DNA from 3 places in the Rhizobium sp. LjRoot30 genome. Region 3 is predicted to be linked to each of the others. Evidence: riboswitches for the same ligand, from Rfam matches in the RefSeq annotation. Region 3 holds a riboswitch; each other region holds the start of a gene.
The links. A riboswitch is a leader RNA that binds a small molecule or an ion and turns the genes downstream of it on or off. The one in region 3 is predicted to bind cobalamin.
Positions count from the first base shown of each region.

Region 1: another riboswitch for cobalamin. It lies ahead of ACSQ3I_RS21450 (aromatic ring-hydroxylating oxygenase subunit alpha); the one in region 3 lies ahead of cobU (bifunctional adenosylcobinamide kinase/adenosylcobinamide-phosphate guanylyltransferase).
Region 2: another riboswitch for cobalamin. It lies ahead of ACSQ3I_RS23435 (CbtB domain-containing protein); the one in region 3 lies ahead of cobU (bifunctional adenosylcobinamide kinase/adenosylcobinamide-phosphate guanylyltransferase).

Region 1 covers NZ_CAXUSG020000012.1:61,986-72,364, forward strand. The annotation lists gene ACSQ3I_RS21430 (DUF1217 domain-containing protein) at 1-1,214, shown strand, start outside; gene ACSQ3I_RS21435 (FAD-binding oxidoreductase) at 1,342-2,778, opposite strand; gene ACSQ3I_RS21440 (L-threonylcarbamoyladenylate synthase) at 2,891-3,862, opposite strand; gene ACSQ3I_RS21445 (DUF6656 family protein) at 3,982-4,587, opposite strand; cobalamin riboswitch at 4,898-5,097, shown strand; gene ACSQ3I_RS21450 (aromatic ring-hydroxylating oxygenase subunit alpha) at 5,204-6,448, shown strand; gene ACSQ3I_RS21455 (2Fe-2S iron-sulfur cluster-binding protein) at 6,450-7,526, shown strand; gene ACSQ3I_RS21460 (BA14K family protein) at 7,791-8,327, shown strand; gene ACSQ3I_RS21465 (transporter) at 8,399-9,394, opposite strand; gene ACSQ3I_RS21470 (acyl-CoA dehydrogenase) at 9,628-10,379, shown strand, end outside.
Region 2 covers NZ_CAXUSG020000015.1:24,307-34,685, reverse strand. The annotation lists gene ACSQ3I_RS23450 (LysE family translocator) at 1-379, shown strand, start outside; gene ACSQ3I_RS23445 (c-type cytochrome) at 595-1,032, shown strand; gene ACSQ3I_RS23440 (c-type cytochrome) at 1,195-2,109, shown strand; cobalamin riboswitch at 2,192-2,407, shown strand; gene ACSQ3I_RS23435 (CbtB domain-containing protein) at 2,591-2,779, shown strand; gene ACSQ3I_RS23430 (CbtA family protein) at 2,795-3,535, shown strand; gene ACSQ3I_RS23425 (hypothetical protein) at 3,532-3,891, shown strand; gene ACSQ3I_RS23420 (type 1 glutamine amidotransferase family protein) at 3,927-4,499, opposite strand; gene ACSQ3I_RS23415 (N-acetyltransferase family protein) at 4,525-5,013, opposite strand; gene ACSQ3I_RS23410 (MerR family transcriptional regulator) at 5,230-5,655, opposite strand; gene ACSQ3I_RS23405 (hypothetical protein) at 5,772-6,245, opposite strand; gene ACSQ3I_RS23400 (hypothetical protein) at 6,362-6,709, opposite strand; gene ACSQ3I_RS23395 (hypothetical protein) at 6,888-7,403, opposite strand; gene ACSQ3I_RS23390 (S9 family peptidase) at 7,531-9,639, opposite strand; gene ACSQ3I_RS23385 (DUF4214 domain-containing protein) at 9,778-10,379, opposite strand, start outside.
Region 3 covers NZ_CAXUSG020000007.1:129,809-140,187, forward strand. The annotation lists gene cobN (cobaltochelatase subunit CobN) at 1-300, opposite strand, end outside; gene cobW (cobalamin biosynthesis protein CobW) at 332-1,381, opposite strand; gene cobU (bifunctional adenosylcobinamide kinase/adenosylcobinamide-phosphate guanylyltransferase) at 1,386-1,913, opposite strand; cobalamin riboswitch at 2,034-2,405, opposite strand; gene ACSQ3I_RS15775 (hypothetical protein) at 2,496-2,897, opposite strand; gene ACSQ3I_RS15780 (cobyric acid synthase) at 2,980-4,446, opposite strand; gene ACSQ3I_RS15785 (hypothetical protein) at 4,690-4,833, shown strand; gene ACSQ3I_RS15790 (glycine betaine ABC transporter substrate-binding protein) at 5,672-6,667, shown strand; gene ACSQ3I_RS15795 (ABC transporter permease) at 6,932-7,840, shown strand; gene ACSQ3I_RS15800 (quaternary amine ABC transporter ATP-binding protein) at 7,833-8,879, shown strand; gene bmt (betaine--homocysteine S-methyltransferase) at 9,024-10,037, shown strand; gene ACSQ3I_RS15810 (hypothetical protein) at 10,078-10,379, opposite strand, start outside.

The DNA.
Region 1 (10,379 bases), on a different contig from region 3:
AGGCGCTGATGGAGGCTTTCAACTTCAATCAGGACGGCAGCCTCGATGCCGGCGTGTCGGCGCAGACGTCCGATCAGGCGATGCAAATCAAGAACCGCTACATGTCGGGCTACAACGACAAGGACGATGCGGCGGACGAAAAGGCGATCACCCAGTACAAGAACAACATCGAGGCGATCACCACCGTCGACGAGTTTGTCAAAAGCGCCAGCGTCTATCAATTCGCGCTGAAGGCCGTCGGGCTCAATCCGGACAAGGTTTCGGTGCTGACGATCAAGAACGTGCTGAAAAGCGATCTCAACGATCCCAAAAGCTACGTCTATCAGCTGAAGGACGAGCGCTACGTCAAGCTCGCCAAGGCATTCAACTTCGATGCCAAGGGCCTGATCGTCGAGCCGCTGACGGCGCAGTCTTCTGCCGTCGTCACGCAGAACGCCAAGGACTACATCATCCTCAAAACCCGTTTCGTCGACGATAGCGAGGTCGATGCGGTCCGCAAGAAGGCGGAGGAAGAGGCGCAATACTACACGGACAACATCGGCAAGATCGATAACGTCAAGGAATTGCTGGCGGATCGCAAGATCCTGGATGTCGTGCTTTTCGCCAAAGGTCTAGACCCAACGAAGGTCACGGACCAAGATCTCAAGAAGATGTTCGAGTCGGATCTCGACGATCCCAAGAGTTACGTCAACGGACTGGACGACTGGCGCTTTGCCGAGGTGGTCGCCTCGTTCAACTTCGATGCCGCCGGCAACCGTGTACAGTCGGCGCAGGACGGTATCCAGCAGCGTGGCGAAATGCTCGAAACGGCCAACCGTTATCTGAACCAGATTCTCGAAACGGAGCAGGGCGCGGAAAACGCCGGCGTCCGCCTGGCGCTCTATTTCCAGCGCATGGCGGGCTCGATCACCTCCGCCTATGACATTCTCGGCGATACAGCGCTTCTCGAAGTCTTTCGCACCATGTTCAGCCTGCCGACCGAACTCAGCAACATGGACATCGACGCGCAGGCGAAGATCGTCGAAAAGAATCTCGATCTCTCCGAGCTCAAGGACCCGGAGGCTCTGGAGAAGCTCGTCAGGCGCTTCACCATTCTCTATGACCTCGAGAACGGCATCACCAATTCGCCGTCACTCTCGATTCTCCTTGGCGATGGCAGCGCGACGATCAGTGGCGATACGCTGATGGCCATCGCCCAGCTTCGACAGGGATAAGCTGCAAGGGATAACGCGAAAGAAGCGCCGAAACGCAGGCAGTTGAGGTTTCAGCCTTGCTGCCTGCGTTTCGGTCTTGTCTTTTCGTCACCATTGCAGAGGCGCCGCGCGGCTTTGAGCGGCATGGTCAGCCCGCCGCGATCACCTTGCCGGGGTTCATGATGCCGGCGGGGTCGAAGCTGTGCTTGATGCGCCGCATCAGGTCGAGTTCGATGCCGGTGCGGATAGCGGCCAGTTCGTCGCGTTTCAGCTGGCCGATACCGTGTTCGGCGGAAATCGATCCGCCGTAGGACAGCACGATGCCGTGGACGATGTGGTTGATCTCCCGCCAGCGGGCGATAAACGCCTGCTTGTCGGCACCGACCGGCTGCGAGATGTTGTAATGGATGTTGCCGTCGCCAAGATGGCCGAAGGCGCAGATGCGGGCGCCGGGAATGGCCGCGAGCACCGCCTGCCGGGCTTCTTCCATGAAAACGGGTATCTTCGAGACAGGCACCGAGACGTCGTGCTTGATCGAGCCGCCTTCTGGCTTCTGCGCATCCGACATGCTTTCCCGCATGTGCCACAGCGCCGCCTGCTGCGCAACCGAGGCGGCCACGACCGCATCCTCAACCAGCCCTTCCTCGAAACCGTGCTCCAAGAGCGCCTGCATCATGCGCTCGGCAGTCTCGGCGGAATCGGAAGTGGAGATGTCGATGAGCGCATACCAGTCGTGCGGCGAGGCCAGCGGATCGCGGACGCCCGGAATGTGGCGTGTGGTGAATTCCACGCCGAGGCGAGGCATCAGTTCGAAGCCGGTCAGCGCCGTGCCGCAGCGGTTGGAAGCCTCCTGGAACAGCGCAAGTGCGGCATCGGGCGAGGCCAGACCCGCCAGCGCCACCTGGCGGCCGAGCGGCTGGGGAAACATCTTCAGTACCGCGCCGGTGATGACGCCAAGCGTGCCCTCGGCGCCGATGAACAGGTCGCGCAGGTCGTAGCCGGTATTGTCCTTCTTCAGGCGCCGCAGCCCGTCCCAGATCTCGCCGGTCGGCAGCACCACTTCGAGGCCGAGGCAAAGCTGGCGCATGTTGCCGTAGGCGAGAACCGCCGTACCGCCGGCATTGGTCGACAGGTTACCGCCGATGCGGCAGGAACCCTCGGAACCGAGCGAGAGCGGAAACAGCCGGCCGGCATTGTCCGCCGCCCGCTGTACGTCGGCGAGGATGCAGCCGGCATCGACGACCATGACATTGGCAACGGGATCGACCTCCCGGATACGGTTCATCCGCTCCAGCGACAGGAGAAGGTCGCCACCGGTCTCGCGTGGCGTCTGGCCGCCGACAAGCCCGGTATTGCCGGTTTGCGGCACGATCGGGGTTTGGGTTTCGCTGGCAAGTTTGAGGATCGCCGCCACCTCGGCCGTCGAACCCGGCTTGAGCACCATCGGTGATGCGCCACGATAGAGTCCACGGTTCTCCACGAGCCGCGGTGCGATCTCGGCGGGGTCGCGCAGGACGTTGGCCTCGCCGATGATCGCTGCGAAGCGGTCAAGCAGGGCAGGGGACAGCGGCGTGGTCGTGGACATCATTTCCTCCATCCGGGCATCTCCGCTTTTCATCGCACCGCGAAGTTTCCCTATCCTTTTGTTTTCAAGCAGTTCCGCGCGCAAGACCTCTGCGCGCCTTGACGTAAATGCTCTATTCCCGCGGCGCGGCGGCGCGGCGCAGCCGGTCGTTGATCGCTTCGCCGAGGCCTGCTTCCGGAATGGCTGTGAAGGCGATCATGCCGGCGCCGGTGGCATCGGCCTTTTTCATATAGTCGAACAGGTTGGCGGCAGCCTCGGCAAGATCGCCGTCGGGGCTGAGGTCGAGCACGATGCGCGCCCGTTCCAGCCCCTCGACCTCGACGCCGCCGAACCGCACCAGCGCCTCGCCGGCACTGACGGAAACGGCATCCAGTCGCACCGCCGCGCCGGGCGCATAATGAGAGGCGAGCATACCCGGCGCTTCGATGGTGGCGCCTGCGGCAGACCGGATCAGCGGCCGGCCGATCAAGGCTTCGATCTCGGCGGCGCTCAGCCCGCCCGGTCGCAACAACCGCACATCGTCGCCCTCGACCTTGAGGATGGTGGATTCGACCCCGACCGTTGCTGCACCACCGTCGAGGATCAATGGAATTTTTCCACCGAGGTCGGCGGCGACATGCGCAGCGCTGGTCGGGCTGATCTGTCCGGAGGTGTTGGCGCTGGGGGCGGCCAGCGGCCGGCCGAAGGCACGGATGACATCGCCGGCAAATCCCTTGGGCGAACGGATGCCGACCGTATCGAGACCGGCGGTCGCCAGCGCGTGGATGGCGCTTTCGGCGCGGCGCGGAAGGATTAGCGTCAGCGGTCCCGGCCAGAATTTTTCCGCCAGCCGCCGCGACAGCGGATCGAAGACGACATGCCGCTCGGCCATGGCAAGATCGGCCATATGGCAGATCAGCGGGTTGAAGCGCGGCCGGCCCTTGGTTTCGTAGATGCGGGTGATGGCGGTGGGATTGGTGGCGTCGGCGGCCAGTCCGTAGACGGTTTCCGTCGGCAGTCCGATCGGCATGCCGTCGTTGAGGACATCGACGGCGGCGCGAAGGGCTTCCTGCCGGTCGGTTTCGATATGGATCAATCTGGCCATGGTGGTCCGGGCGCGGCTGCGGGCGAAAGGAGGAAGGCAGCAGAGGTTCTGTCTGCGTCCTGCTTTAACCCCTGGACCGTTCAGGATCAAATGGTCTTTGTCGCGATCGCGGAATTGCCTCAGAGCGAGCGGATGACGTCGCGCAGCTTTTCGTTGCGGGCGCCGAGCAGCAGCACGTTCTTCAGCGCCACCTTCGGATCGTTGGTGCGGAAGATGACGCCGTTGCCGCGGATCTTGCGGTCGATGGTCAGCTTCTTCTTCTCGTCGTCCGGCTGCATGGCGACGGCGAAATACATGCGCGAGCCGCGACGGCGCAGGTTGGAGATCATCTTCTCGTCTTCGCCGATATCGGCCATGAAGTTGGCAATGTAGAAGGCCCACTTCACCTCGTCGAATTCCGCAAAGCGGGTCTTCGAGGCCGTGACGTGACAGTAACCGAGATGCGGGCGATCTTCGAGCGTGCGATGAAAGATCATCTTGGGCAGCTGAATGGAGCGATGGAAGCTGTTGAGCCGGTCGTGCGCCTGCTGACCAGCGACTTCCAACCGCCGCCCGGTGCGCTCGGCGACTTCCTGGTAGGAAAGATAACGCCGCTCTTCGGGAACCCAGTTGTCCTTGTGCCGAATGATCCGGCCGGTGCGCAGAAAATCGGAATGGAGGGTTTCGAGAGCCGGAACATTGGGCTTCTTCTGCCCGCTTGCATCGAAATAACGGAGCTTGGACATGCCGGCACTCTTTGTTCGTGACAAGGTCTGCGTTGTGAAAGGCTAACGCAGCCTAGGTTAAGATCAGGTTCTCATGTCTAGAGCATGGTGGTTTCGCGAAACTTGCGTCGGTTATGCTTTCCATCGGTGCAATGCATATTGTTTCATTTGCGACGATCCGGTGCGGAACCCAGATTTATTCTGGCCATAAGACATTGTAATTGCCTAAAAAATAGCCGTATGCTGAAGGCAATTTCCTCCGTCGCAATCGTGTCGTCATTGTCGAAGCCGATGTCGTTTTGCGACCATGCGACATGGCGCGCGGATGCTTTAATGATGGTGTGCTCAAGGTGCCGTCGTGCTCATCCGCGACGGAGAATTGGGAAGCCGGTCGAAATCCGGCGCTGCCCCCGCAACGGTGGCGGAGTGAAGGCATGGCAACGGCCACTGGGAGGAGCCCGGGAAGGCGTCATGCTGCGTCCGATAGGACGGCTCCGGAGCCCGGAAACCAGCCTCGTGCCAGTGATAGAAACTGATCGCGGAGGGCGGTCGGGGGGCAGGAACCACCAGTTTTCGAGCTGGCGTGGCGCTGCGTCCCTGTTTTCCCTTGCGGTCGAATTCAGGCAAGGAAAACGCCATGGATCTCCGCAGCACCGTCTACCGGCAATTGAAGAACCGCCGCGAAGGCTTCAGCCTCGAGCAGCCCTTCTACATCGACCAGGATTATTTCAAGCTCGACATGGAGATGATCTGGTATCGCGACTGGCTGTTCGTCGGCCATGATTGCGAAGTCGCCAAGCCCGGCAGTTATTTCACCGTCCAGATCGGCGACTATCCCGTCGTCGTCGTGCGCGGTCGCGACAAGGCCATCCGCGCCTTCCACAACACCTGCCGCCATCGCGGCCACCGGGTCTGCACCGCCGAGCGGGGTTCTTCCGCCAAGCTGGTCTGTCCCTATCACAACTGGACCTACGAGCTGGACGGCTCGCTGGCCTTCGCCCGCCAGATGGCGGACGGCTTCGACAAGGCCGATTTCGGCATGAAGACGGTGCATTGCCAGAGTGTCGGCGGTTACGTCTTCATCTGCCTCGCCAACGAAGCGCCGGATTTTGCGCCGGTGCGTGCTGCGATCGAGCCCTACATGCTGCCGCATCGCCTTGCCGAGGCCAAGGTCGCCCATCGCACCACCATCATCGAAAAGGGCAACTGGAAGCTCGTCTGGGAAAACAACCGCGAATGCTATCATTGCGCCGCCAACCACCCGGAGCTTTGCCGCACCTACCCGGAAGCGCCGACGGCAACCGGCGTCCAGGGCGCCAAGGACGATCCGGTCATCGCCGCCCACTGGGAGCGCTGCGAGGCCGTCGGCCTGCCGAGCGAGTTCAAGATCTCTGCCGACGGCCAGTTCCGCGTGGCCCGCATGCCGCTGATCGAAGGCGTCGAGAGCTACACGATGAGCGGCCAGAATGCCGTCCGCCGTCCGCTGTCGCCGGATGTGCCCATCAACATGATCGGCACAATGCTGCTGTTCCATTACCCGACCACCTGGAACCACATGCTGGGCGATCATGCGCTATCCTTCCGCGTCATCCCTATCGGCCCGGAAGAGACAGCCGTCACCACCACCTGGCTGGTGCACAAGGATGCGGTTGAGGGCGTCGACTACGATCTCGAAGACCTGACGCATGTCTGGAACATGACCAATGACCAGGACCGATCGATCGTCGAGGAAAATGCCTTTGGCATCCGCTCCCCGGCCTATGAACCCGGCCCCTATTCGGAACTTCATGAAGGCGGCGTGATGCAGTTCGTCGAGTGGTACACCAATTTCATGCTTCAACGCCTGCAGGGCGACAAGAACAAGCTTTCGGCGGTGGCATAAGATGAACATGAACGTCTCCGTGCGCCACCTGGACGAGATGCAGCCTTGGAACGACCGGCAGCATCAACTCGAATGCGTCGCGGTTGCCGAAGAGGCCCCCGATGTCATGACCTTCACCTTCCGCTCCGACAAGGCCAACTGGTTCCGCTACAATGCCGGCCAGTTCGTCACGCTGGAACTGCCGGCCGGCGACGAGCCGCTGATGCGCACCTATACGCTGTCCTCCAGCCCTTCACGGCCGTTCTCGATTGCCGTTACGGTCAAGGCGCAGAAGGGATCGGTCGGCACCCGCTGGATGTTCGAAAATCTCCGGCCGGGCATGCGCCTGCGTGCTTACGGGCCACTCGGCGATTTCTCCTATGCCCGTCACAGCGGCCCGAAATACCTGTTCATCTCCGCCGGTTCGGGGGTGACGCCGATGGTGTCGATGACCCGTGACATGAGCGATCGTGCCCCGGACAGCGATATCGCTTTCCTGCATTGCGCCCGTTCACCCGACGACATCATGTTCCGCCGCGAACTCGATGGGCTGACGCATGTGATGCCAAAACTTTCGCTGGCCTATATCGTCGAGACGGCGCGTCCGCGCGACGGCTGGGCCGGGTTCCGCGGGCGGGTGGATCTCGCCAAGATCGCGTCGCTGGCTCCGGACTTCCTGGACCGCACGGTGTTCTGCTGCGGTCCCGAGCCGTTCATGGCGGCCGTCCGCGCCACGCTGGAAAAGGCCGGTTTCGACATGGGCCGCTTCCACCAGGAAAGCTTCCAGCCGGCGATTGCCGAGCCGATGGTCGTCGATGTCGCCGAGGGTGGCGAGCGTGCCGCGACAATTGGTTTTGCGCTGGCCGGCAAGGACATTCCCTGCAAGCCCGGCCAGACCATCCTGCAGGCATCGCGCGCCGGTGGCGTGCGCATCCCGGCGGCCTGCGAAGGCGGGATCTGCGGCACCTGCCGGGTGCTGAAACTTTCCGGCGAAGTCGAGATGAACCACAATGGCGGTCTTCTCGACGACGAGGTGGAGGAGGGGTACATCCTCGCTTGCTGCTCGCGGCCGAAGACGGATATCGTCATCGAGGCATAAATCTTTTGGCGCGCGCCCTTCCATCCCGCTCCCGCTCCCGCTCCCGCTCCCGCTCCCGGTTTCGTGAAGGGAAGGGCGGTTGCGCCAATCGTCGTAAACATGGTTAACAGGGGATGAACGACAAATTAATGCCGGGTTAATCTCGGCAACCTTAGATTTTTAATCTTGAAATACCCGTTGCCGGCGCGTTTCAGCTCCATTCGGAACCAAATAACGGTCGGCGCGTTAAACGATTATCCAAGAATTACTAGGGAGTCGAAACGCATGAACAAGTGGATGGCAAGGATTGCCACTGTTGGTTTATCCATGGCGGTGGTTTTTTCAAGTATGGTGCCGTCGTCGGCCATGCCGTTGCCGCAGGTTTCTCGCGCCGAGAGCCCGGTGGTCAATGTTGCCGAGCAGGGCGCCCGTGTCTATCCGAACGAATGGCGTCACAATCGCGGATGGCGCCATAATCGCGGTTGGCGCGGTGATCGTGGCTGGCGTCACGACCGAGGCTGGCGTCATGGCCGCAATTGGGACCGTCGCTGGGATCGCCGTCATGGCTGGTACAACGGTCACCGCGGCTATCGCGATTATCGTCGCGGCTATCGCCGGCACGGCGGATACTGGTTCCCGCTGGCAGCCTTCGGCGCTGGTGCCATCATTGGTGGCGCGTTGAGCCAGCCGCGTGTCTATCGCAACGTCGGGTCGGATCACGTCTCCTGGTGCCAAAACCGCTGGCGCTCCTACCGGGCTTACGACAACACCTATCAGCCCTATAACGGCCCGCGCCGCGTCTGCGTCTCTCCGTATAACTGACGAGACCGGAGCCAAGGTTTTCAAGCCCCGTCCGCAGCCGCGGGCGGGGTTTTTCGTTGCCGAAAGGCTTTTTAGAGAATGCCCGCTCGCCGCAGCAGCCACCAGGCGAGCGCAATCGACAGCATGATGAACCCGACGGCATAAAGCGTGCCGCCCACGCCCTCGGCAAACGGCAGGCTCGACGTGTTCATGCCGAAAAAACCGGTGACCAGCGATGGCGGCAGCAGGAAGGCGGTCATCAGCGACAGGATGTAGAGGTGCCGGTTGGTTTCCGAAGACAGTTTTGAATCGATTTCTTCGTGCAGCAGCCGCGCCCTCTCCTGCAGGGCATAGACGTCGTGATCGACCGCTTCCAGCCGGTTGGTCAGCCGCCCGGCAACCTCGTCGAAACCCGGCGGCATGTCCTCGTCGTCGGCCGCCGAGGCCCGGCGCATCAGCGTCAGCACCGTGCGCAGGTGGCGATGCAGGCGCACCACGGTGCGCCGCACCGGCGCCAGCCGCCGGCGTTCGTCGCGCGGCGCATTGTCGTAGACGAAGTCCTCGATGACATTGAGTTCTTCGGTCATTTCGAGAACGAGCGATATCAGCGTCCGCTGGAATTCCGCCACCAGCGTTTCGAACACATGGATCGGCTGGGCATATTTGCCGGCGTTCTTTTCGATCGCCGCCCGCGCCCGGTCGATGCTGCGCAGCGGCTGCAGCCGTGTGGTGATGATGAACGTGTCGGAAACGGCGAAATGCTGCCAGCCGATGTCGCGGGTATCGGCATCGAATTCGCGCTGGAAATCGACAAGCGTGCCGAACAGCAACTGGTCTTCGGCAGCGATGGCCGCATGCGTATCATGCGTCGTCAGCGCCATGCGGGCCTGGTCGGTCAAGCCCGGAAACGTCTCCAGGAAAGCCGGGACGCGGGCATCGGCGAGGTTGAGATGCAGCCAGACGAAACCGTCCTGGACTTCGAGCTGCGAGCGCGAACATTCGTTCGGCATCCGCAGCGCTTTTCGGTTGTCGGGCTGGAAATGATAGGCCCAGACCAGGCCGGGAATATCGGAAGTTTGCAGTACCATGGGCCGGCTTTCGAACACCGTAGGAAATCTCTGTCCCGGCCAATTGGCCGCGGCAGCGCCTCTATCTGCCCCGTATGACACAGACGCTTCAAGCAAAATCGTGCAGTGCAGTATCGACGGTGCGGCTGCAGGATGGCGGGTGTCCGGCAGGCCACAGCAATTCCGGTGGTGCAGCGGCCGTTCCTTCGGCTAAGTTCCAGGTAACGAACACATTTGAGTCGGGAGGAGACCTCATGTACCGGGCACCGGTCGCGGATATCGTATTCACGCTCAACCATGTCGCCGGCCTGTCCGAAGCGCTGGAGAACGGCACTTTCGGCGATCTGAGCGGCGATCTTGTCGAGGCGATCCTGACGGAAGCCGGCCGCTTCGCCAGCGAGGAAGTGGCGCCACTAGCCGAGATTGGCGACAAGCAGGGCGCGCGCCTCTCTGATGGCGCGGTCAAGCTGGCCGATGGCTGGGCCGATCTTTACCGTCGCTGGTCCGCCGGCGGCTGGAACAGCCTGACGGCGCCGGAGGCTTTTGGCGGCCAGGGCCTGCCGCACATGCTCAATGTCGCGGCCTTCGAGATGTGGAACTCCGCCTCCATGGCCTTTGCCATCGGCCCGACGCTCACCGTCGGCGCCATCGAGGCGCTGGAGGCGCACGGTAGCCAGGCGCTCAAGGATACCTATCTCGCCCGCCTCGTGTCCGGCGAATGGACGGCAACGATGAACCTGACCGAGCCGCATGCCGGCTCCGATCTGGGCGTGATGAAGACGCGGGCCGTGCCCCAGGGCGACGGCACCTACCGGATCTTCGGCCAGAAAATCTTCATCACCTGGGGCGAACACGATGCGGCCGAAAACATCGTGCATCTCGTGCTCGCCCGCCTGCCGGATGCGCCGGCCGGCACGCGCGGCATCTCGCTGTTCCTGGTGCCGAAATTTTTCGTCAATGCCGATGGCACGCCCGGTGCCCGCAACGACCTCTTCTGCCATTCGCT
Region 2 (10,379 bases), on a different contig from region 3:
TTATACGCTGATGCGCAGCTCGATCACCGTCGATGCCGTCGGCCGCAGCGACAGCCGCTCGCTGCGCACCGCCTTCCGCCAGGGCGCGCTCACCTGCCTGATCAATCCCAAGGCCTATATGTTCGTGCTCGCCGTCTATCCGCAGTTCGTCCGGCCGGAATACGGCCCGGTCTGGCAGCAGGCGCTGGTGATGGGGGTGATGACGGCGCTGATGCAGCTTCTCGTCTACGGTGCCGTGGCGCTGGCTGCCGGCAAGAGCCGCGATGCGCTGATCGCCAATCCGGCCGCGACAATCCTTGTCGGGCGCGGCGCCGGTCTGCTGCTTGTCGTCGTTGCCGTCGTCATGCTCTGGCAGAGTATCGGCGGCCATTTCGCTTGAGCGGCGGTTGACGTGCAGTGCAAAAGAAAAAGTTGAAAGTAAAAATCATATTTTTAACATGGCTTGGAAAGCAATGTCCGTGGTGGTGACCGGATGATGACGGACGGTGAAGAAAAAAATCACTCTTTTGTTACTCCAATCGGTGCTATTTCCTGTAATCATACCAATCGCTAGACGCGAATGGCCATTCAGGCCGGCAGCACGGGAGAAGACAGATGAAATTGAGACTGATCGCCACCGCGGCCATTCTTGCCACGCTCGGGTTAAGTTCGGCTTTTGCCGTCGGCACCCACGAGGATCGCGAAGCCATCATGAAGAAGGTCGGCGGCGCCACCGGCGCACTCGCCGCCATCGCCAAGGGCGAGAAGCCCTACGATGCCGAAGCGATCAAGACGGCGCTGTCGACCATTTCCGAAAACGCCAAGGCCTTCCCGGACCAGTTCCCGCCGGGTTCGGAAACCGGCGACAAGGCTGCAAGCCCGAAGATCTGGGAGACCTTTGACGACTTCAAGGCGAAGTCGCTGAAACTGTCGGCCGATGCCGATGCGGTTCTGGCGCAGTTGCCGGCCGATGCCGCCGGTGTCGGCGCGGCGCTCAAGACGCTCGGCGCCAATTGCGGCGGCTGTCATCAGGTCTATCGCATCAAGGAATAATTCCTGGCGATAGACCGCGCCCGCTTCGGCGCCGGGTAGCAAAAGAAACGGTGCATCTCCGGCGAACCCGTTCCGCCGGAGATGCACCGCGCACGCGTCGCCCGAGAGGGGCGGCGCGATTTCCATTCGTGACAAGTTCGCTCAAGACAAGGAGGAAACGCCATGTTCGCCAGACTGATCCGCATCCTGCTCTGTCTGATCGGCCTGGGCGTGATCGGCGCCGTGGCGTTTTACTTCGTCACCGCCCCGTCGCCGCAGCCGGACGAGCACTGGGCCGGATTGGGCGATCCCGACCTCGCCAACGGCGAACGAATCTTCTGGGCCGGCGGCTGCGTCAGCTGTCATGCGGCCAAGGGTGCGGAGGGCGAAGCGCAGCTGGTACTGTCCGGTGGGCTGCCGCTCGCCAGCCCCTTCGGCACCTTCCACGTGCCGAATATCTCGCCGGACGAAACGGCGGGCATCGGCGGCTGGACGCTGGCGCAGTTCGGCAATGCCATGACCCGCGGTGTCGGCCGCAACGGCGAACATCTCTACCCGTCCTTTCCCTACGGCTCCTATGCCCGCATGACGGCGAAGGACATCAACGACCTCTTCGGCTACATCCGCACCCTGCCGAAAAGCACCAATGTCGCGCCGCCGCATGACCTGCCTTTTCCGTTCAACATTCGCTTGTCGCTCGGCGGCTGGAAGTTCCTCTATTTCACCGACGGGCCGCGCGTGACACTGGCGTCCACCGACGACAAGGTGAAGCGCGGGCAATATCTGGTCGAGGGGCCGGGGCATTGCGGCGAATGCCACACGCCGCGCGATCCGATGGGCGGTTTCGTGCCCGACCAATGGCTCGCCGGCGCGCCCAATCCGGAAGGCGAGGGGCGCATACCCAACATCACGCCCGGCTCGAAGAGCATCGGCGAATGGAGCGAGGCCGATATCGCCACCTATCTCGAAACCGGCTTCACCCCGGATTTCGATTCGGTCGGCGGCTCGATGGTCGAGGTGCAGAAGAATATGGCGCGCCTGCCGGCGGAGGACCGCGAGGCGATTGCTGCTTATCTCAAGGCTGTTCCTTCGCGGTGAGTTTGCCCGGTGGCGTACCTATCTGCATGCCGTCGCTTAGATCACCACTGCATCCATATTGACACACCGTTCCTTGGCGGCGATAGTTGTTGCTCTTGATGGTTCCCTTGAGGCTAAGCCTCGGGGATGAAAAGGGAATGCGCTAGGGACGACCCAAAGGGGGCCTGAAGCGTGGCTGCCCCCGCAACTGTACGCGGCGAGTCGTGGATCGAAAAAGCCACTGGTGAGGACACCGGGAAGGCGAGGTTCAGGACAAAGACCTGCGAGCCAGGAGACCTGCCATCATGGAGATCCGAACCGGGCGGGGTGTCCTGGAAATTGGAGTTGATGGTGTGGATGGCGTCGCCGGAAGGGTCGCTGCCGCATATGGCTTCAGCTTTCCTGCCCCTTCACGATAGGATCGACATCGGTTCGCCCTGGCCGCGCGTCGTCGGTCGGGCATGGCTTTTCAGCGGCGCACGATATCGGAGAGGGTCGATACATGTCTGTTCAGCAAAACGCTTCCACCACGATTGCAGCTTCCGGCGCCAAGGCCGGCACGGTCGTCCAGTCGGCCATGGCCATCTGCCTTGGCCTGTTCGTCGTCGGCTTCGTCGGTTTCTCGCATGTCGAGATCGTCCACAACGCGGCACACGACACGCGCCACGCCAATGCATTCCCCTGCCACTGAGGTCATGGTTTCATCATGTCGGTTTTCCGATCCATTGTCTTTACCTCGGTCCTGACCGGGCTGATCGTCGGCGTCGCCGTCAGCGCCGTCCAGCATTTCGGCACCACGCCGCTCATTCTCCAGGCCGAAACCTACGAGAACGCGGCACCTGCCCATAATCATGAAGCGGCCACACCGACGACCGGCCAGGAAACGGCTGCTGCAACGCCGGCAACCACCGAGGCCGCTCCGGCTGAGGAAGAAGCCTGGGGACCGGCCGACGGTGCCGAACGCTTCCTCTATACGACGGCTGCCAACATCCTGACGGCCATCGGTTATGCGCTGGTGCTCACCGGCCTCTTCAGCCTGCGGTCGAAGACGGTCGATTGGCGCGAGGGCCTGCTCTGGGGTCTCGGCGGTTTTGCCGCCGTCATGCTGGCGCCGATGCTCGGCCTGCCGCCGGAACTGCCGGGAACGCCGGCCGCGCCGCTGTTCGACCGCCAGGTCTGGTGGATCGGCACGGTCGCTGCCACCGCCGCCGGCCTTGCCCTGATCGCCTTCCAGCGCAAGCCCTGGGCTGCCGTGCTGGGGATCGTGCTGATCGCCGCGCCGCATATCATCGGCGCACCGGCGATGCCCGAGGGCGAAACGGCGCTGGCGCCGGCCGTTCTGGAACATCGCTTCATCGTCGCCGCCGTGGTTTCGAGCTTTATCTTCTGGGCGCTGCTCGGCTCCATCGGCGGTAGCCTCTACCGGCGCTTCGAGGCTTCGGCTTGACGGCAGGGCAATTCCAGCAAGGCCGCCCGGCGACCCTGCACCCGGAATTGCCTGACAGCAATGCGCCGGAGCATTTTTGCGATGCTCCGGTTGCCACCTGGCGGGGCGATATCGATGCCCTGCAATTCACCGCTGCCGGTCATGGCGGCGTCTGCATGATCCACCGGCTCGCCTTTCGCAGCCTTGTCGGGCGCATGCCGGAAAGCGACGATTGTCTCGCCTATTTTTCGGCGCATGCGAAAAATTTCGCCGCTGCCGCCCGGCAGAAGATCGCCGCCCAGACCATTCAACCCGGCCGCAATTTCCATCTGAACAGCCGCGATATTCGCCGCGCTCTCGCCGGTCCGTCTTCCTGAAATTGTTTCGCCACGCCGATCATGGCGAACATCGATCAGTTCGCAGCGTGCTCCCGGCCGAACAGCGCCAGATAATCCTCCATATCCTGGCTGCCGTGCCCGAGTGCGCGTAAAATTTCGGCGGTAAAACTGATCGGCGCCGTGCCTGGGGCCGTGATGATCATGCGGTCGCTGACGGCGGCCGGCTGGTCACGGTAAAAGGCTTGGCCGCGATAGGCCGGGCTGTTGGCGAGGAGAGCGGCTTCGTTGCTGGTATGGGCAACCTCGTTCAGCACGCCGGCCCGGGCAAGCGCCAGCGTGCCGGCGCAGATGCCGGCCACCAGCTTGCCGGCTTGCGCAAAGGCGCGGATGGTCGCGCCGAGATCGGGTGCCTCGTCCGTCTGCCAGATTTCGCCGCCGCAGACGATCAGGCCGGCATGGGCCTGCGGATCAAGCCGCTCCACGGCGTGCTCGGGCATCACGCGGATGCCACCCATCGAGGTGACCGGTTGGGCGCCCGGCGAGGCGACGGTAAAGGTGAGGCCGAAGGAGGAGCGCCCCTCGGCCATCAGCAACGCCACCTCCCAATCCGCATAACGGTCCGTCAGCGCAATCGCCAGTTTCGTCATGGTCTTTCCTCCGTAAACGCTGGGTTCAGGCGATCGCCTGCAGGAAGCGCATGCCGGTCACCGGCTGCGGCTTGAAATCCATGTGTTCGTAGAAGCGGTGGGCGACAAAATTGCCGGTCGCCGCCGCCACCGAAAGATAGTCGCAGCCGGCATTCCTGGCGTGGTCGCGGGCGCGGGAGACGAGGTGTTCGCCGATGCCGTGGCCGCGATGGCCGTTGCGGACGAAGAGATGGTGCAGGTCCATGCCGCGCTTGCCTTCCTGCGCCCTGTAAAGCGGCACGAGGATGGCGTAACCGATCAGTTCGCCGGCGGCCTCGGCCACCAGCGCGTGAATCCACGGCAGCGGGCCGAACAGGTCGCGCTCCAGGCATTCCGGGGTGATCTGTGCCGCGTCGCCGTGATGGGCGGCAAGCAGGGTGATCATCTCGTTGAGTGCGGGCAGGTCGCGCGGCTTGGCGGCGCGGATGGTGACGACCGCCGGTCGCGGGATGGTGAGATCTATATCTTCGGTCATGGCTTCCTTCTTTCTTGCGGTTTGACCGCCAGGACGCCGTTTCCCTAGAAAAACAAAAGCCGCCCTGGTGGCGGCTTGTTTGACATGATCAATCAGCCGCTCCTATCGGAACAGCCAAAAATACGAGCATACGTGGTGCGAGATCGTGATCATGGCGGAGAAGATTCCTCGAATCGCCGCACTTGTCAAGCCGCCTTCTTTTCTCCCCTGCCGGCATCAGGCCGGCGGATGATCGCCCTCGCAAAGACCGTGGTCGGAAAGGGCGCGGATGACGTAACAATCGCCGATCGTATGCCCTTCGCAATGGGAGACGATGCGTTCCAGTTCCTGTTCCAGCTTCTGCAGCCGGGCGATGCGCTGGCGCACGGACGCCAGATGGCTGGCGGCGATCCGGTCGGCGCCGTCACAGGCCTGCTCGGGGTGGTGGCTCAGGCGGATGAGTTCGCGGATTTCGTCGATCGACAGGCCAAGGTCGCGGGCATGGCGGATGAAGGCGAGCCGTTCGAGATCGGCCTTGCCGTAGCGCCGCTGGTTGCCTTCCGACCGCTCCGGCGCCGAGATCAGCGCCATTTGTTCGTAGTAGCGGATGGTCGGCACTTTGACGCCGGTCCTGCGCGAGAGATCGCCGATCGACAGGTTCATCCTGATCCTCCAAAGCTATAGTTTCTGGAGGGATTAGATAATCGCTTGTCGCTGGAAAGCAAGAGAGGCGGCCGGATGCCGGCCGCCTCTCTGGTCTGGGCAGGGAAATGGAGGGGTCAGAGGCTGGCGCTGCTTTCCTTGGCGTTGCCGGTCTCTTCGATACCGTTCTGTCGCAGGATCGCTTCGCGGATTTCCGCTTCCAGCGCCTCGCGCTCTTCGGTGGACATGGCGGCGACATCGTCCTCGGTCAGGCCGCGGTCCTCAAGGAATTGGGCGCGGATCTTTTCACCGAGGGTCATCGATGCCCATTCGTGCAGCTCGTCGAGCAGCGTATCGCGTGCGCTGGTCGCGCCGGTGCTGGCGGTCACGGTGCCGCCGGCATTGTCATCGTCGCCGGATTGCTGGCTGTCCAAGTTCCACAGCGCCTGAGATAGGGCGGGGGCGGGAACCGTTTCGCTACCGGTGATCGAGGCGACGGAAGAACGCGACCGGCTCCCCTGGCTGTCGTCCTGCTGCGTGCTCGGAGCGAGCAGGCTGTCGAGGGGCAGCGCGCGCGAATACATCACGAGGCCGTTGTTCAAAACCTTCATGCTGAAAATCCCTACAAGAATAACTGTCGATTGAAAAAAAGATGCGGCTTCATGCCGCCCAACTGCGGGGTGCTCAATCCCACAGACAAATCAGCCGCCCGGAGGGGCGGCTGGCATCATGCGTAAAGCAGTTCGTGTTCGACCGTATCGTCTTCATCGAGATAGAGCGCGTTGACGCGTGCCATCGTATCGTGATGATCGGCATCGACTTCGTCCGAGCCGTGCAGGCTTCCGGGCGCTGCAAATCCGTTGGTGCCGGCCGGCTTGCGGCCGCCGTCAAGCGCCCATAGCGCGCCGGACAGGGTAGAGGAAAGCAGCGTGCTGCTTCCAACCTGCGGGGAAAAGGACGGGTTACGAACGGGCGCGGTGGTCTGCGTCGGCGCGGCTTCATCCGCATCGACGGCTGGCTTCTGAAACCTGCCCTGATCGTAGTAATAGCCCTGGAGGCCACTCTCGATTCGCATTGTTTTTTCTCGCCATTAATAATGATTAACGAATAGTTAACCGCCGAAGCTTGCGCGAAGCTTGCGTGCTTGCATGGACCCAGCTTGAAAACCCGTGGCTTTCAGGGGGTGGCGGATGCGAATCGGTGGATTGTTTCTCTAGCGTGCCGAGCTTGCGTGGGGCGGTGTCCAACGACCTCTAGAGATAACGGTCGATCTTCGCGGTGGTGATCCGCTGGTTGTTGCGGTACCAGGGGTCCTCGGTGAAGAAGACCGGTTCCTGCGGTTCCCAGCCGCTGCAGGTGAAATCGGACTGGCGGGCGAAAAAGGCGACGAAGTCTTCCTCGTCGGTCCAGCGCGCGATCGGCTTGCCGGGATAAGTACCATCAAGGATGTCGCAGAGAATGATGCCGCCGCCCTGTCGGATCAGGCCGTGGCCGCAAAAATCCCGATGGAATTCGTGAATGAAGCCTTCGTCGTTCCTGGAGGCCATGAGCTTGGCCCAGAGCCGCCGCGCCCGCGTTTCGCCGAATGGGCGTCGTGAAAGCTTGTCGCGCAGTTCTTCGCGCCGTCGGTCCATTTCTTCTTCGGTGATGGTGACGACGGGGCCGTGGGGCTGCCGCTGCAGGCGGCCCTGCCGCGCCTGCCAGAAAATCATCACGAAGACGCCGACGATCACGCCGAGGCAGATCAGCGGAATGATGGTGGCGGCCATGGTGGGTTCCAGCGCAAAACGGATTGGCCCGCTATTGTCGCTCTTTCCCGCCAGTCTGCAAGCATCCGTTTTGCCGGGGCTGGCGCCGCAGGCGAAAACGCCTGCGGCGGGTCGGTGAGGCCGGCCCTTACATCTTGCCGGCGACCTTGATGGCGAAGGCGTATTCGAAGGCGACTTCCTCCAGCCGCTGGAAGCGGCCGGCCGCGCCGCCATGGCCGGCATCCATGTTGGTGCGCAGCAGGATCGGTGCCGTGCCGGTGGTCAGTTCGCGCAACCGCGCCACCCATTTCGCCGGCTCCCAGTAGGTGACGCGCGGATCGGTGAGGCCGCCGAGCGCCAGGATCGGTGGATAGGGTTTGGCGCCGACGTTCTCGTACGGGGAGTAGCTGGCGATCCAGCCGTATTCTTCCGTTGAGTCAATCGGGTTACCCCATTCCGGCCATTCCGGCGGGGTAAGGGGCAGGGTGTCGTCCAGCATGGTATTGAGCACATCGACGAAAGGCACGGCGGCGATGAAGGCGGAGAATTTCTCCGGCGCCATGTTGGCCACAGCCCCCATCAGCATTCCGCCCGCCGAACCGCCCTCGGCGACGATCTTGCCGTAGGCGGTGAATTTCTGCTCGTGAAGGTAATCGGCGGCGGAGACGAAGTCCTTGAAGGTATTGGTCTTCTGCTCCATCTTGCCGTTTTCGTACCAGGCAAAACCCTTGTCCTTGCCGCCGCGGATATGGGCGATGGCATAGACGAAACCGCGATCGGCCAGCGACAGGCAATTGGTGTTGAACGAAGCGGGGATGGTGATGCCGTAGGCGCCGTAGCCATAGAGCAGGCAGGGGGCAGAACCGTCCAGCGGCGTATCCTTGCGGTAGAGCAGTGTTACCGGCACCGTCTCGCCGTCCCAGGCGGGCGCGAAGACGCGGCGGGTGACGTAGTCGTCGATATTGTGGCCGGAGGGCACCTGCTGGGTTTTCAGCAAGCTCCGCTCGCGTGTCGCCATGTTGTAGTCGAACAGCTGCGAGGGCGTCGTCATCGAGGAATAGGAGAAGCGGATGACGTCGGTGTCGTATTCGGCGGCACCCTGCAGGCCGAGCGAATAGGCTTCCTCGGCAAAGGCGATGGCGTGTTCCTCGCCGGTTGCCCGGTCGCGGATCATGATCTGCGGCAGTCCGTCCTTGCGCTCCAGCCAGACGAGGTGGCGGGCATAGGCCATGTGGCTGAGGATCAGCTTGCCGGGCGTATGCGGCACGACATCCTTCCAGTTTTCCCGGCCGGGAGCCGTCACCGGCGCCTCGACGATCTTGAAGTCGCCGGCGCCGTCGGCATTGGTGAGGATGTAGAAGACGTCGCCGCCTTCCGTCATCGAATATTCCAGGCCCTCGACGCGCTCAGTGACGAGCTGCGGTTCGGCCAGCAGATCCTTGGTCGAGAGCAGCCGGTATTCGCTGGTCTCATGATCGTGGATGTCGATGTAGATGAAATCGTCGAGCAGCGAACCGCCGACACCCATGAAGAAGCCGGGATCCTCCTCCTCGAAGACCAGCCGGTCGGCCGATTGCGGCTGGCCGACGATGTGGTGGTAGATCTTCGAAGGCCGGTGGTTCTCGTCCTGCAACGTGTAGAAGAAGCTCTTGCCATCGGGCGCCCAGGCGCCGCCACCGCCGGTGTTTTCGATAATATCTGCCAGATCCTCGCCGGTTTCGAGGTTGCGGATGCGCAGGGTGAAATATTCCGAACCCTTGTCGTCGTAACCCCAGAGGCCGTGGCTATGATCGTTGCTGCTGTCGATGCCGGCGAGGCGGAAATAGGCCTTGCCTTCGGCCTCCTTGTCGCCGTCGAGCAGCACCTGCCGGCTGGCCTCGTCCTTGTGGTCGCCGTCGCGCGGGATGCGGAAATAATGCGGCTGCTCACCGCCGGTGACGTAGAAGGTGCCGTAGGCGAACGGACCGTCCTTCACCGGCACCGAGGAATCGTCTTCCTTGATGCGGCCCTTCATCTCGGCGAACAGCACCTTCTGCAGCTCGGCCGTATCGGCCATTGCCGCCTTCATATAGGTGTTTTCGGCTTCCAGATGGGTGCGGATTTCCGGGTCGAGGATCGACGGGTCCTTGAACATCGCCTGCCAGTTGTCGGCGCGCAGCCAGGCATAGTCGTCGGTGCGGGTGATGCCGTGGCGCGTATCCTGCTTCGGCTTCTTCGGGGCGATCGGGGCAGGGGGAAGGGAGTTGAAAATCGACAAACGCGCTCTCCGGCAAATCGTTCTGGATAATCAGCCAGAGATAGAGACAGGCCGGGGAGGGATCAAGGGTGGCCAGCGTCATGGCCGAAAATGACCGGCGCCGGAAAGGCGCCGGGGTGTTGTGCCGAGTGCGGCCTGTCAGCTGTACCAGATGCCTTCCGAAATCACCGGGGCGACGCCGATGACGTTTTCCTGGCTTTCGGAAAAACCGGCCAGGACCTGCGCCCGCGCGGTGCCGTGCTGCAATTCGCCCGTCCAGTAGGCGATGCCAGCGGTCTCGCCTTCGCGGCCGAGCACATTCAGGTAAAGGCGACCGACGAAATCCGTATCGGTGGAATTCGCGCCATAAATGCTGTTGAATTCCTGCGAGCCGACAAAACCGGAGGCGACGTCGATCAGCTTGGTGCCACCGTCCATCGAGTTGATCCAGTAGGACAGGCCGGCGCTGTCGGGGGCGCGGTCGAAGGCCGCCTGGTAGATGCGGTAGGCTTGGCCAGCAACGCCGTCGATGTCGAAGGCGAGCGTGCCTTGCAAGAGGTCGACACGCTCGACCGAATGCAACGTCAGGCGTTCGACGTCGCCGAACTGGATGACCACGGTGGAGCCGGAGATCTCCACGAAGGAGATGTCGAACTTGGTGAAGGGCTTGGTGATGTGGTCGAGCGCCGCGGTGTTGCCGGTCACCGTTTCGGTCCTGGCCGGAAGGCCGGGATCGCTGAATTGGTCGATGCTGGTCGCAC
Region 3 (10,379 bases):
ATGCAGCGCTTCCAGCGCGTAGTGAAAATAGCTCGCCCCACCCAGCGCCCGCACGACGATCAGCCGGGCATGCCGCGCCGTGCGCTCGATATAGGTATCGACCGACATCGGGTGGCGCAGGCTCATCAGGCTGGCGAGCCGCAATTGCAGCAGCCCGCCGTCATCGCCATGGGCAGCCGCAACCGCCGCAAGCTCGGTATCGGCGGCGGACAGGAAAAGGATGTCGCCGGGTGACTGGCCGAGATCGACGGCCTCGTCGCCATCCGCGATCGATCCTTTCTGGGCAAGGAGAAGGTGCATCGCTACCTTTCAGTACGTATGTGTGGCGCTTTTAGACCAACCCGGCCATCGCCGCCCGCACAGCGGCCTCGTCCATGTCGTGCAGGCCGATGACCACGAGGCGAGTGGCGCGGTCTTCGCCGGGGGTCCAGGCGCGGTCGAAATAGTGGTCGATGCGGCTGCCGACGGCCTGGATCTGCAGGCGCATCGGCTTGCCGGGCACGTCGACGAAACCCTTCAGGCGCAGCACGTCGTGTTCAGCGATGACCGGCTTCAGCTTTTCGACGAAGGCCACCGGATCGGCCACCGGGCCAAGCTCGACGACAAAGCTGTCGAACTCGTCGTGATCGTGCGGCTCACCGCTTTCATGCTCCAGCTCGTGGTGCGACTTACGGTTGGCGATATCGGCTTCCGTGCCGATGCCGAGGCCGAGCAGCACGGCGGCGGGCACGTCACCGTTCTTCGCCTCGATCATCGTCGGCTTGCGCGCCGTGCGCGAGGCGACTTCGCTGCGGACGCTGTCGATGCCGGCGGCGTCGAGCAGATCGGTCTTGTTGAGCACGATGAGGTCGGCGCAGGTCAGCTGGTCCTCGAACAGTTCCTCGATCGGGCTTTCGTGATCGAGCGAATCGTCTTCGGCGCGCTGGGCGTCGACCTTGTCGTGATCGTCGGCAAAACGGCCGGCGGCAACGGCGGCGCTGTCGACCACCGTTATCACGCCATCGACCGTCACCTGGGTGCGGATGTCCGGCCAGTTGAAGGCAGCGACCAGCGGCTGCGGCAGGGCGAGGCCGGAGGTTTCGATGACGATGTGGTCGGGGCGGTTCTCACGCTCCAGAAGCTTGGTCATGGTCGGGATGAAATCGTCGGCGACGGTGCAGCAGATGCAGCCGTTGGTCAGCTCAATGATATCGTCCTCGGTGCAGTTTTCCGCGCCGCAGCCCTTCAGCACGTCGCCATCGACGCCGAGGTCGCCGAATTCGTTGATGATCAGCGCAATCTTCTTGCCGCCGGCATTGGTCAGGAGATTGCGGATCATCGTCGTCTTGCCGGCGCCGAGAAAGCCGGTGATGACGGTGGCGGGGATTTTTTCCTGGTTCATCGGGTCAACCCTTCATCTTCAGCGGCAGGCCTGCCGCGATAAAATAAACGTCTTGCACTTCGGCCGCCATCAACTGGTGCAGCCGTCCGGCATGGTCGCGAAAATCCCGCGCCATCCTGTTTTCGGGAACGATGCCGAGGCCGACCTCGTTGGAAACGAAGATCAGCCGGGCCTTGGCGAGCGGCAGGTGGGCGGCGAGTGCACGCCCCTCCGCCTCCACATCCCGCTCCGCCATCATGAGATTGGTGACCCAGAGGGTCAGGCAGTCGACAAGGATAACGCGTCCCGGCGCATCGGCTGACAGCAAGGTGCCGACGAGGTCGAGCGGCTCCTCATGTGTCGTCCAGCCGGCATCGGCGCGATCGGCGCGGTGTTTGGCGATACGCGCCTGCATCTCGTCGTCGAAAGCCCGGCCCGTCGCGAGATAATGGCGATCGAAGCCGCTGTCGCGCGCAAGTTTTTCGGCAAAGCGGGATTTCCCGGAACGGGCGCCGCCAAGCACAAGCGTTGCATGGGGAGACAAGGACGGCATGAATCGGTCAGATCGCCGGCGACCAGCAGCGGCAAAAAACAAAAAACCGGCCGGGACCGGATGGAGCAGCAGCCATGACAACCTCCGTGCAGGCAGCGGGGATTTTTCCCCAGGGTGGGCATTATGCCCGGCAGCATGGCAGGTCTCCTGGCTCGCGGTCTCAGGCGCTCCCAAAGAGCGCCGGCGGGGCATTCTCGCCTTCCCGGCGGCAATCGTGAAAAGGCGGACGATTCGTAGACTTGAGAGGCGTCCAACCCCGGTTGATCACGCGTGCCATGCCAGTGGCTTTTCGAATGCCGCCCTTGCCTGTCCCAGGTCCGCACCATGCGGCACCATCTGGAAAGACGGGACGACACCCGACGAATGCCCCTGACCGTTCTACAGTCGCGGGGTCGGCTGTGATGGGGACGCCCGGCTTGGGTCCGTCCTTCCACATTCCCTTTTCATCCCCGGTCGTCTCACGACCCGGGAACCATGCAAAATGATGCGACGATGTAAGCAGTCGGCGCCATCAAGTCAATTGCGGCCATCGCCATCGGCTGACGCGAATGCGCCACGACCGGCAGCGAAAGCAAAGCGGCGTCACAGCTTTCCGACCTCGGCCTTGTTCGCCTCGATCATCTTCTGGAAAAGCCGCCGTGCCTCGTCGGAGGCCTTGCAGGCCTGCATGTGCGTCGCGATAAGATAACCTCTCAGCATATAGCTCATCCGATCGCTCGGCGTTTCGGCCTGCAACGCCGACATCGAATCGACAAGAACGAATTCGCCGCTGCTGGACGTCATTTCGACATCGACACCCTGCAGCCCCGGGTCGAAGGCGGCCCGGACACGCATGCGCATATCCTTGCTCCCCGCGAAGATGACTGTCAGGACCTTGTCTTCGCCGGGACAGGTCACGGAAACGGGCAAGAACGGATTGAGCCCCAAAGCGTGAGCCGGAGCGCCAAAAATCAGCAACATGGCGGCGAGAAAGAATGTCCGCATGGTCTTCTCCGCAAGCATCGACAAACCATACCCCAGAAGCAGGACATCCGGAAGCGAAGCGCGACCGTCCTTGCGGCGCCGATTAGCTGGTCCCGTCGCCAAGCAGCCTGCCCAGCCAGGCCGGATCAAGCACGCCTTCCAGCTCGGCGGCCACCTCGTCGAGCGCCGCATCGACGGAGGCGCGGTAGTCCTGCCGCGAACTGGTGATGCCGAAATCGGCAAGCAGCCGGGCGCGAAAAGCGTCGCTGCCGAACAAGCCGTGCAGATAGCTGCCGGCAACGCGGCGATCGGCCGAAACCGCGCCGTCGGGCCGGCCCTGGATGCGGATGAAAGGCCGGTCGCAATCGCCGCCACGCGTCACGCCGAGATGGATCTCGTATCCCATAAGCGGCACGTCGTATTCGACGGACCAGGCCTCGCTGTTGCGCACCGTCTTCTCGGGCGCCATGTCGGTTTCGACGTCGAGAAGGCCAAGGCCTTCCGCTTCGACGACACTGCCCTCGATTCCGAGCGGATCACGCACCACCCGGCCGAGCATCTGGTAACCACCGCAGACACCGATGACGCGACCGCCGCGCCGCACATGGCGGCGGATATCGTCATCCCAGCCGGCCGCCTTGAAATCCCGCAAGTCCGAAATCGTCGACTTCGATCCGGGCAATACGATCAATCCGGCATCCGCGGGCAGAGGTTCGCCGGCGCGGACGAAAACGAGGTCCACCTCCGGTTCGGCGGCCAGCGGATCGAGATCGTCGAAATTGGCGATGCGCGGCAGAACCGGCACGGCAACCTTGAGCGCCCTGCCTTCAGGACGCGCCAGCCTTTCCAGCACCACCGAATCCTCCGCCGGCAGGCGACCCGCCGCCTTCAGCCACGGCACGACACCGAAGCACGGCCAGCCGGTAAACCCCTCCACGGCGCGGATACCGTCGTCGAACAGCGTCACGTCGCCGCGGAACTTGTTGATGATGTAGCCGGCAATCATTCGCCGATCCTCTTCCGGCAGGATCGCATGCGTGCCGACAAGCGAGGCGATGACCCCGCCCCGGTCGATGTCCCCTACCAGCACCACGGGCACGCCGGCGCGTGTCGCAAACCCCATGTTGGCGATGTCGCCGGCACGAAGGTTGATCTCGGCCGGCGAACCGGCACCTTCGACCAGCACGAGATCGGCATCCCTTGCGACGATATCGAAACTTTCGAGCACCGCTTCCATCAGCTGCGGCTTGAGACGCTGGTAGTCGCGCCCTTTTGCCTGCCCCCAGACCTTGCCCTGCAGGATGATCTGGCTGCCGATATCGGATTGCGGCTTGAGCAGCACCGGGTTCATGTGCACCGAAGACGGCACGCGCGCTGCCCAGGCCTGCAGCCATTGCGCCCGGCCGATCTCGCCGCCGTCATCCGAGACTGCGGCATTGTTGGACATGTTCTGCGGCTTGAACGGACGGACCTTCAGGCCACGGTTCGCGGCCAGACGGCACAGGGCGGCCACCAATACCGTTTTTCCGACATCCGACCCCGTTCCCTGCAACATGATCGCCCGCATCACGCCTCTCTCCTCCGTCCAGCTATGACCGGACAAAAACCCTTGATTTGTTGCATATCAGCCATGCTTTTGCCGCATCCCTTAACGCCATCGGCCTCTCAAGCTCAGCTTAGAAACTTTAAACATGAACATTTGTCGATTTGCGACATAGCACGACGACTCCAGCCATTGAATGAGTGGCCGTCCGGGCGTATATAAGCGTCAACAGAAACAAACAGCCGATCCTGTCGGCAAACGAGGAAACCCATGCTGTACATTTTCCGCAAGAAAAATTCCGTCGAGATCGCCTGGGGTTCCACGGCGCCGCGTTATGGCACGGACAACCGCCTGCAGCAACTGGACACCAGCTTCGGCACGCTCGGCTTCATCCGCACCCGTAACGCCGGCTGATTATCTTCGAATTCCCTTCGTGAATTCCCCTTCACGAACTCCCAAGACAAAAAAACCACCGGCCGCTTTCGCCCGGTGGTTTTTTTGTGAATGGGGTACGGGCGGCATTGCCCGATTAAGCCAGACCCTCGAATGCGAACATGAGAGCTTGGGATCGGTTGGCGAATTGGGCGCGAAAGCCGCGTGGAACCGATCCTTCCACGCGGCTTGCCAATACAAAGGCCGCCTTAGAACTCAACTCAAGGCGCGCTGCTCCGGTACGCAAAACCTGATCCGGAGCCTGTGTGACCAACTCTCGCCACGCCCCAATCTTTAGCCCGACATTCTTACTGGAGCGTTATCAAGCGATTAACCAAAGGTGAATTTCGATTTTTTTTGCGAATTTTGCTAAAAAAAATCTTTCTTGCTCCAAGGCGCGATTTGGACAGGTTTCGTCTCATTTCGCAGGTGACATCAAGCCATAAAAATATTTCAGCCCTGCCATAAGAAAAAAACAGGGCATTTCCTGCGCAGGCCCCCGCCATAAATGCGATAAATTCGGGCAAATCGAACTGTTACAATGGCTTGCTAAGCTGCTGCGACGCCGGATGACGCAGCTGTGAGGTTGATTTCTGTTTCGGAACCCGTAGGCTAATCTTAACCGGTGCAACAAACGTGGCAAAGACAGAGTTCCGCTGCCACTCCAACAACAAACGCAACGGTGCGTGTTCTGACAGTCCGTCTCCCACGCGGACATAAGGGCCGCGCTCAAATCTCGCTATCGGCTGGCCGGGATGCCGCAGTGATCCGGTCCGCCCCACTTCGGGCACTGCACACTAAGACTGGGAGGTCTTAACACATGAAGAAGCTGATCGCTTCGACTTTCCTCGCCGGCGGCCTTTTGGCTTTCGCTGGTGCCGCTCAGGCGGATTGCGGCGACATATCGATCGCCGAAATGAACTGGGCCTCGGCCGGCGTTGCGGCCTATGTCGACAAGATCATCCTGGAAAGCGGTTACGGCTGCAAGGTGACGCTCGTCACCGGCGATACCATGCCGACCTTTACCTCGATGAACGAAAAGGGCGAGCCGGACATGGCGCCCGAATTCTGGGTCAACTCGGTGCGCACGGCGCTGGACGCAGCCGTTGCGGAAGGCCGCCTCATCCAGGCAGCGCCGCTGCTCAGCGATGGTGGCGTCGAAGGCTGGTGGATTCCCAAGTTCCTCGCCGATGCTCACCCCGATATCAAGACGGTTCAGGACGCGCTGAAGCATCCGGAACTGTTCCCGGCTCCGGAAGATCCGTCCAAGGCTGCCGTGATCAACTGCCCGTCGGGCTGGAACTGCCAGGTTTCGACCGCCAACCTCTACAAGGCGATCGAAGCGGAAAAGGCCGGCTTCCAGCTGGTCGACAGCGGCTCTGCCGCCGGTCTCGACGGCTCGATTGCCAACGCCTTCGCAAAGCAGACGGGCTGGCTCGGCTACTACTGGGCACCGACGGCCATCCTCGGCAAGTACGAGATGACCAAGCTGTCCTTCGGCGTCGAGCACGACAAGAAGGAATGGGACGCCTGCACGGCCGTGCCGGATTGCGCTGCACCGAAGGTCAATGCCTATCCGACCTCCGACGTCTACACGATCGTGACCAAGGCTTTCTCTGAAAAGGCCGGCGTTGCGATGGACTACGTCAAGACCCGCAAGTGGGACAACCAGACGGTCGGCAAGGTTCTCGCCTGGATGGACGAAAACCAGGGCACGAACGAAGACGCTGCCAAGCACTTCCTGAAGGACTATCAGGATATGTGGACGAAATGGGTCGCGCCCGATGTCGCCGAGAAGATCAAGGCCTCTCTCTGATCGGCCAGATCGATGAACGTGACGGGCCGCACCGGCCCGTCATCTTCGATTGCGACGAAAGCCCGCCGGCACGTTTCTTGATTCGCCGACAAAAGGCGAAACTCTTCCTGCCAGCCCCGGCAGGAAACATGTCGGCGTCGCAATCAATACATGCTTCCCTCGGGAAGTCCTGTAGAAGTGTCGCGCACGCACTCACAAAACATCGGATGCGCTGGTTCTCACGCAGACCGAAGTCCGGCACAAGCCGGCGACAAGGGGAACGATATGGCTCAATGTAGTTTCTTGCCGGACCTATTCTGCAATTTTCCCGCCGTGGATGAAAATCTCATGCGGGAATTCAAGAAATCGGTCGATCTCAGCTTCAAGGCTTTTGTCCGCAGCTATGGCGACATTCTCACCACCATCATGCAGCCGCTGCAGTGGTTCCTGAACTGGTTGCAGGATTTTTTCGTCAACACGCCCTGGATCATCATCCTGATCGGAATGACGGCGATCGTCTATCTCGCCAGCCGCAATATAAAGATCACCGCAGGCACCGCACTCTCGATGATCGTCATCGGTCTGGTCGGGTTGTGGAACGACACGATGGTGACGCTGGCCATGGTGACGGTCTGTACGCTGATTTCCATCGTCATCGGCATTCCGATCGGCATTTTCATGGCGCGCTCCGACCGGTTCCAGTCGATCGTCAACCCGATCCTCGACGTCATGCAGACGATGCCCAGCTTCGTCTACCTGATCCCCGTGGTGATGATTTTCGGCATCGGCAAGGTTCCCGGCCTGATCGCCGTGGTCATCTATGCCGTTCCGCCGATGATCCGCCTCACCAATCTCGGCATCCGCCTGGTGGACAAGGAAGTGTTGGAGGCCGCCGATGCCTTTGGCTCCTCCAACCGGCAGAAACTCAAGAACGTCCAGATCCCGCTGGCTTTGCCGACGATCATGGCGGGCATCAACCAGACGATCATGATGTCGCTGGCCATGGTGGTCGTCGCCTCGATGATCGGCGTCGGCGGCCTCGGCAAGAACGTGCTGCAGGCGATCACCAACCAGTTCTTCACCGTCGGCTTCCTCAACGGCTTCGCGCTTGTTGCCATCGCCATCATTTTCGACCGCGCAAGCCAGGCATATGGCAGGCGCCTCCAGAAGCATTCGGAGGTCATCCATGGCTAGTCACGGCATCGAGGTCAAAAACCTCTACAAGATTTTCGGCCCACGCGGACGGGACTTCGTCCAGGCTGTCGAAAACGGCATGGGCAAGGGCGAGTTGAACGAGAAGTACGGCCATGTGCTTGGCCTGCAAAACATCAACATCTCGATGCCGGCAGGCGGCGTCATGGTTGTCATGGGCCTTTCGGGCTCCGGCAAGTCGACGCTGATCCGCCACATCAACCGGCTGATCGATCCGACATCCGGCGAAGTCCTCTACGACGGCGTCGATGTCTGCAAGATGAGCGAAAGCGACCTGCGGGAGTTCCGACGCCACAAGACGGCGATGGTGTTCCAGAAATTCGCCCTGCTGCCGCACCGTACAGTACTGGACAACACGGTTTACGGCCTGGAAATCCAGGGCGTCGATCGTGACGACAGCGTCAAGCGGGCGCGACACTGGATCGAACGCGTCGGCCTCAAGGGCTTCGAGAAGCATTATCCGAACCAGCTTTCCGGCGGCATGCAGCAGCGTGTCGGGCTTGCCCGCGCACTCACCAACGACGCCGACATCCTGCTGATGGACGAAGCCTATTCGGCCCTCGATCCGCTGATCCGCGTCGATATGCAGACGGTGCTTCTCGACCTGCAGAAGGAATTGAAGAAGACGGTCGTCTTCATCACCCACGATCTCGACGAGGCGCTGCGCCTCGGCGACAAGATCGCCATCCTGCGCGACGGGCGCGTGGTGCAGCAGGGCACCGGCCAGGAAATCGTCCTCGCACCGGCCGACGACTACATCACCGCCTTCGTCAAGGAAGTGAACCGTGGCCGCGTCATCCAGGCAAAAACGATCATGAAACCGTTGGCCGGCAACCCCGAGGGCATGCCGATTGCCGAAGACATGATCCTCGAGTCCATCGCCAAGGCCCTGACGGACATCGGCCAGAGCCAGGCGCATGTCGTGGATGCGAACGGCAAACCCATCGGCGCCATCGACCTGCACATGGTGATTGCCGCAATGGTGACGCCGACCAGTCATCTGGACCAGGCTGCGGCCTGATCGCCCTGGACAGCCAACATCCGGAAAGGCGCCTTCAAAGGCGCCTTTCTGCCGTCTGGGGCCGGATCAGGGTCCGCTTGCCTGTTGCAATCACATAAAGATATATTTATATCTTTCTGAAATATCCAACAATGAGGACGACCCATGAGCGCCGCCAATCCCCTGTCCGATCTCCTTGCCGAAAAAGGCGTGCTGCTGGCCGATGGCGCCACGGGAACGAGCCTTTTCGCAATGGGCCTTGAAGCGGGAGAGGCGCCTGAACTCTGGAACGAAGACAAGCCGGAAAACATCACCAAGCTGCACCAGGACTTCGTTGATGCCGGTGCCGACATCATCTTGACCAACACCTTCGGCGGCACGCGTCACCGCCTGAAACTGCACCATGCCGCCGACCGCGTGTTCGAGATCAACAAGAAGGCGGCGGAAATCGCCCGCACCGTGGCCGAGGCCGCCGGCCGCAAGGTCATCGTCGCCGGTTCCGTCGGCCCAACCGGTGAACTGCTGCTGCCGCTCGGCGCCCTCACCTACGAGGACGCCGTCGCAGCCTTTGTCGAGCAGATCGAGGGCCTGAAGGCAGGCGGCGCCCAAGTCGCCTGGATCGAAACCATGTCGTCGCCGGACGAGATCCGTGCTGCGGCGGAAGCCGCCGTCAAGGTAGGCCTGCCCTACACCTATACGGGCTCCTTCGACACGGCGGGAAAAACCATGATGGGCCTGCCGCCGAAGGATATTCACGGCGTGGCAGCCGATATCGGCGGAGGCCCGGTGGCCGTCGGCGCCAATTGCGGCGTCGGTGCGTCCGATATTCTCTCCAGCCTGCTCGATATGACCGAGGCCGATCCGGCGGCGACGGTGATCGTCAAGGGCAATTGCGGCATTCCGGAATTCCGCGGCTCGGAAATCCATTATTCCGGCACGCCGCCGCTGATGGCCGAATATGCCCGCCTCGCTCGCGATGCCGGCGCCAAGATCATCGGCGGTTGCTGCGGCACGTCCTGCAACCATCTTGCCGCCATGCGCCAGGCACTTGACAGCTACACGCCGTCACCGCGCCCGACCCTTGGCGACATCGTCGAAAAGATCGGCCCGCTCCGCAACAAGACGGCAAACGAGACCCCCGCGGCCCCTACCCGCGAACGCGGACGACGCCGGGGCTGATACCTGACCCGATGCGCAAGCCGGCCGGCGGCTCCGCCGGTCAGGCCATCGCGGCCTTGTAGAACTCGATGTAACCGTTCTTCAGGCCCGGCTTGATATCGTCCGCCATCATCAATGCGATATGGAAGCGGGTATCGATCTCAAGTTGATTCAATGCCATGTCAGCTAGATACTGCATCGTCTTGCTGTATTTTTCCGGGGATTGTTTGACTATATTCAGGTAAACCGTGAAGTACTCAAACGACAGAAACGCCCGCGCATTTTGTTTTTCCTCGTCCGACAGAGGCAACCGGGCGCGCGACAGGAAAACGAAAAGATCGAGGAACTGCAACAGCCCCTCGT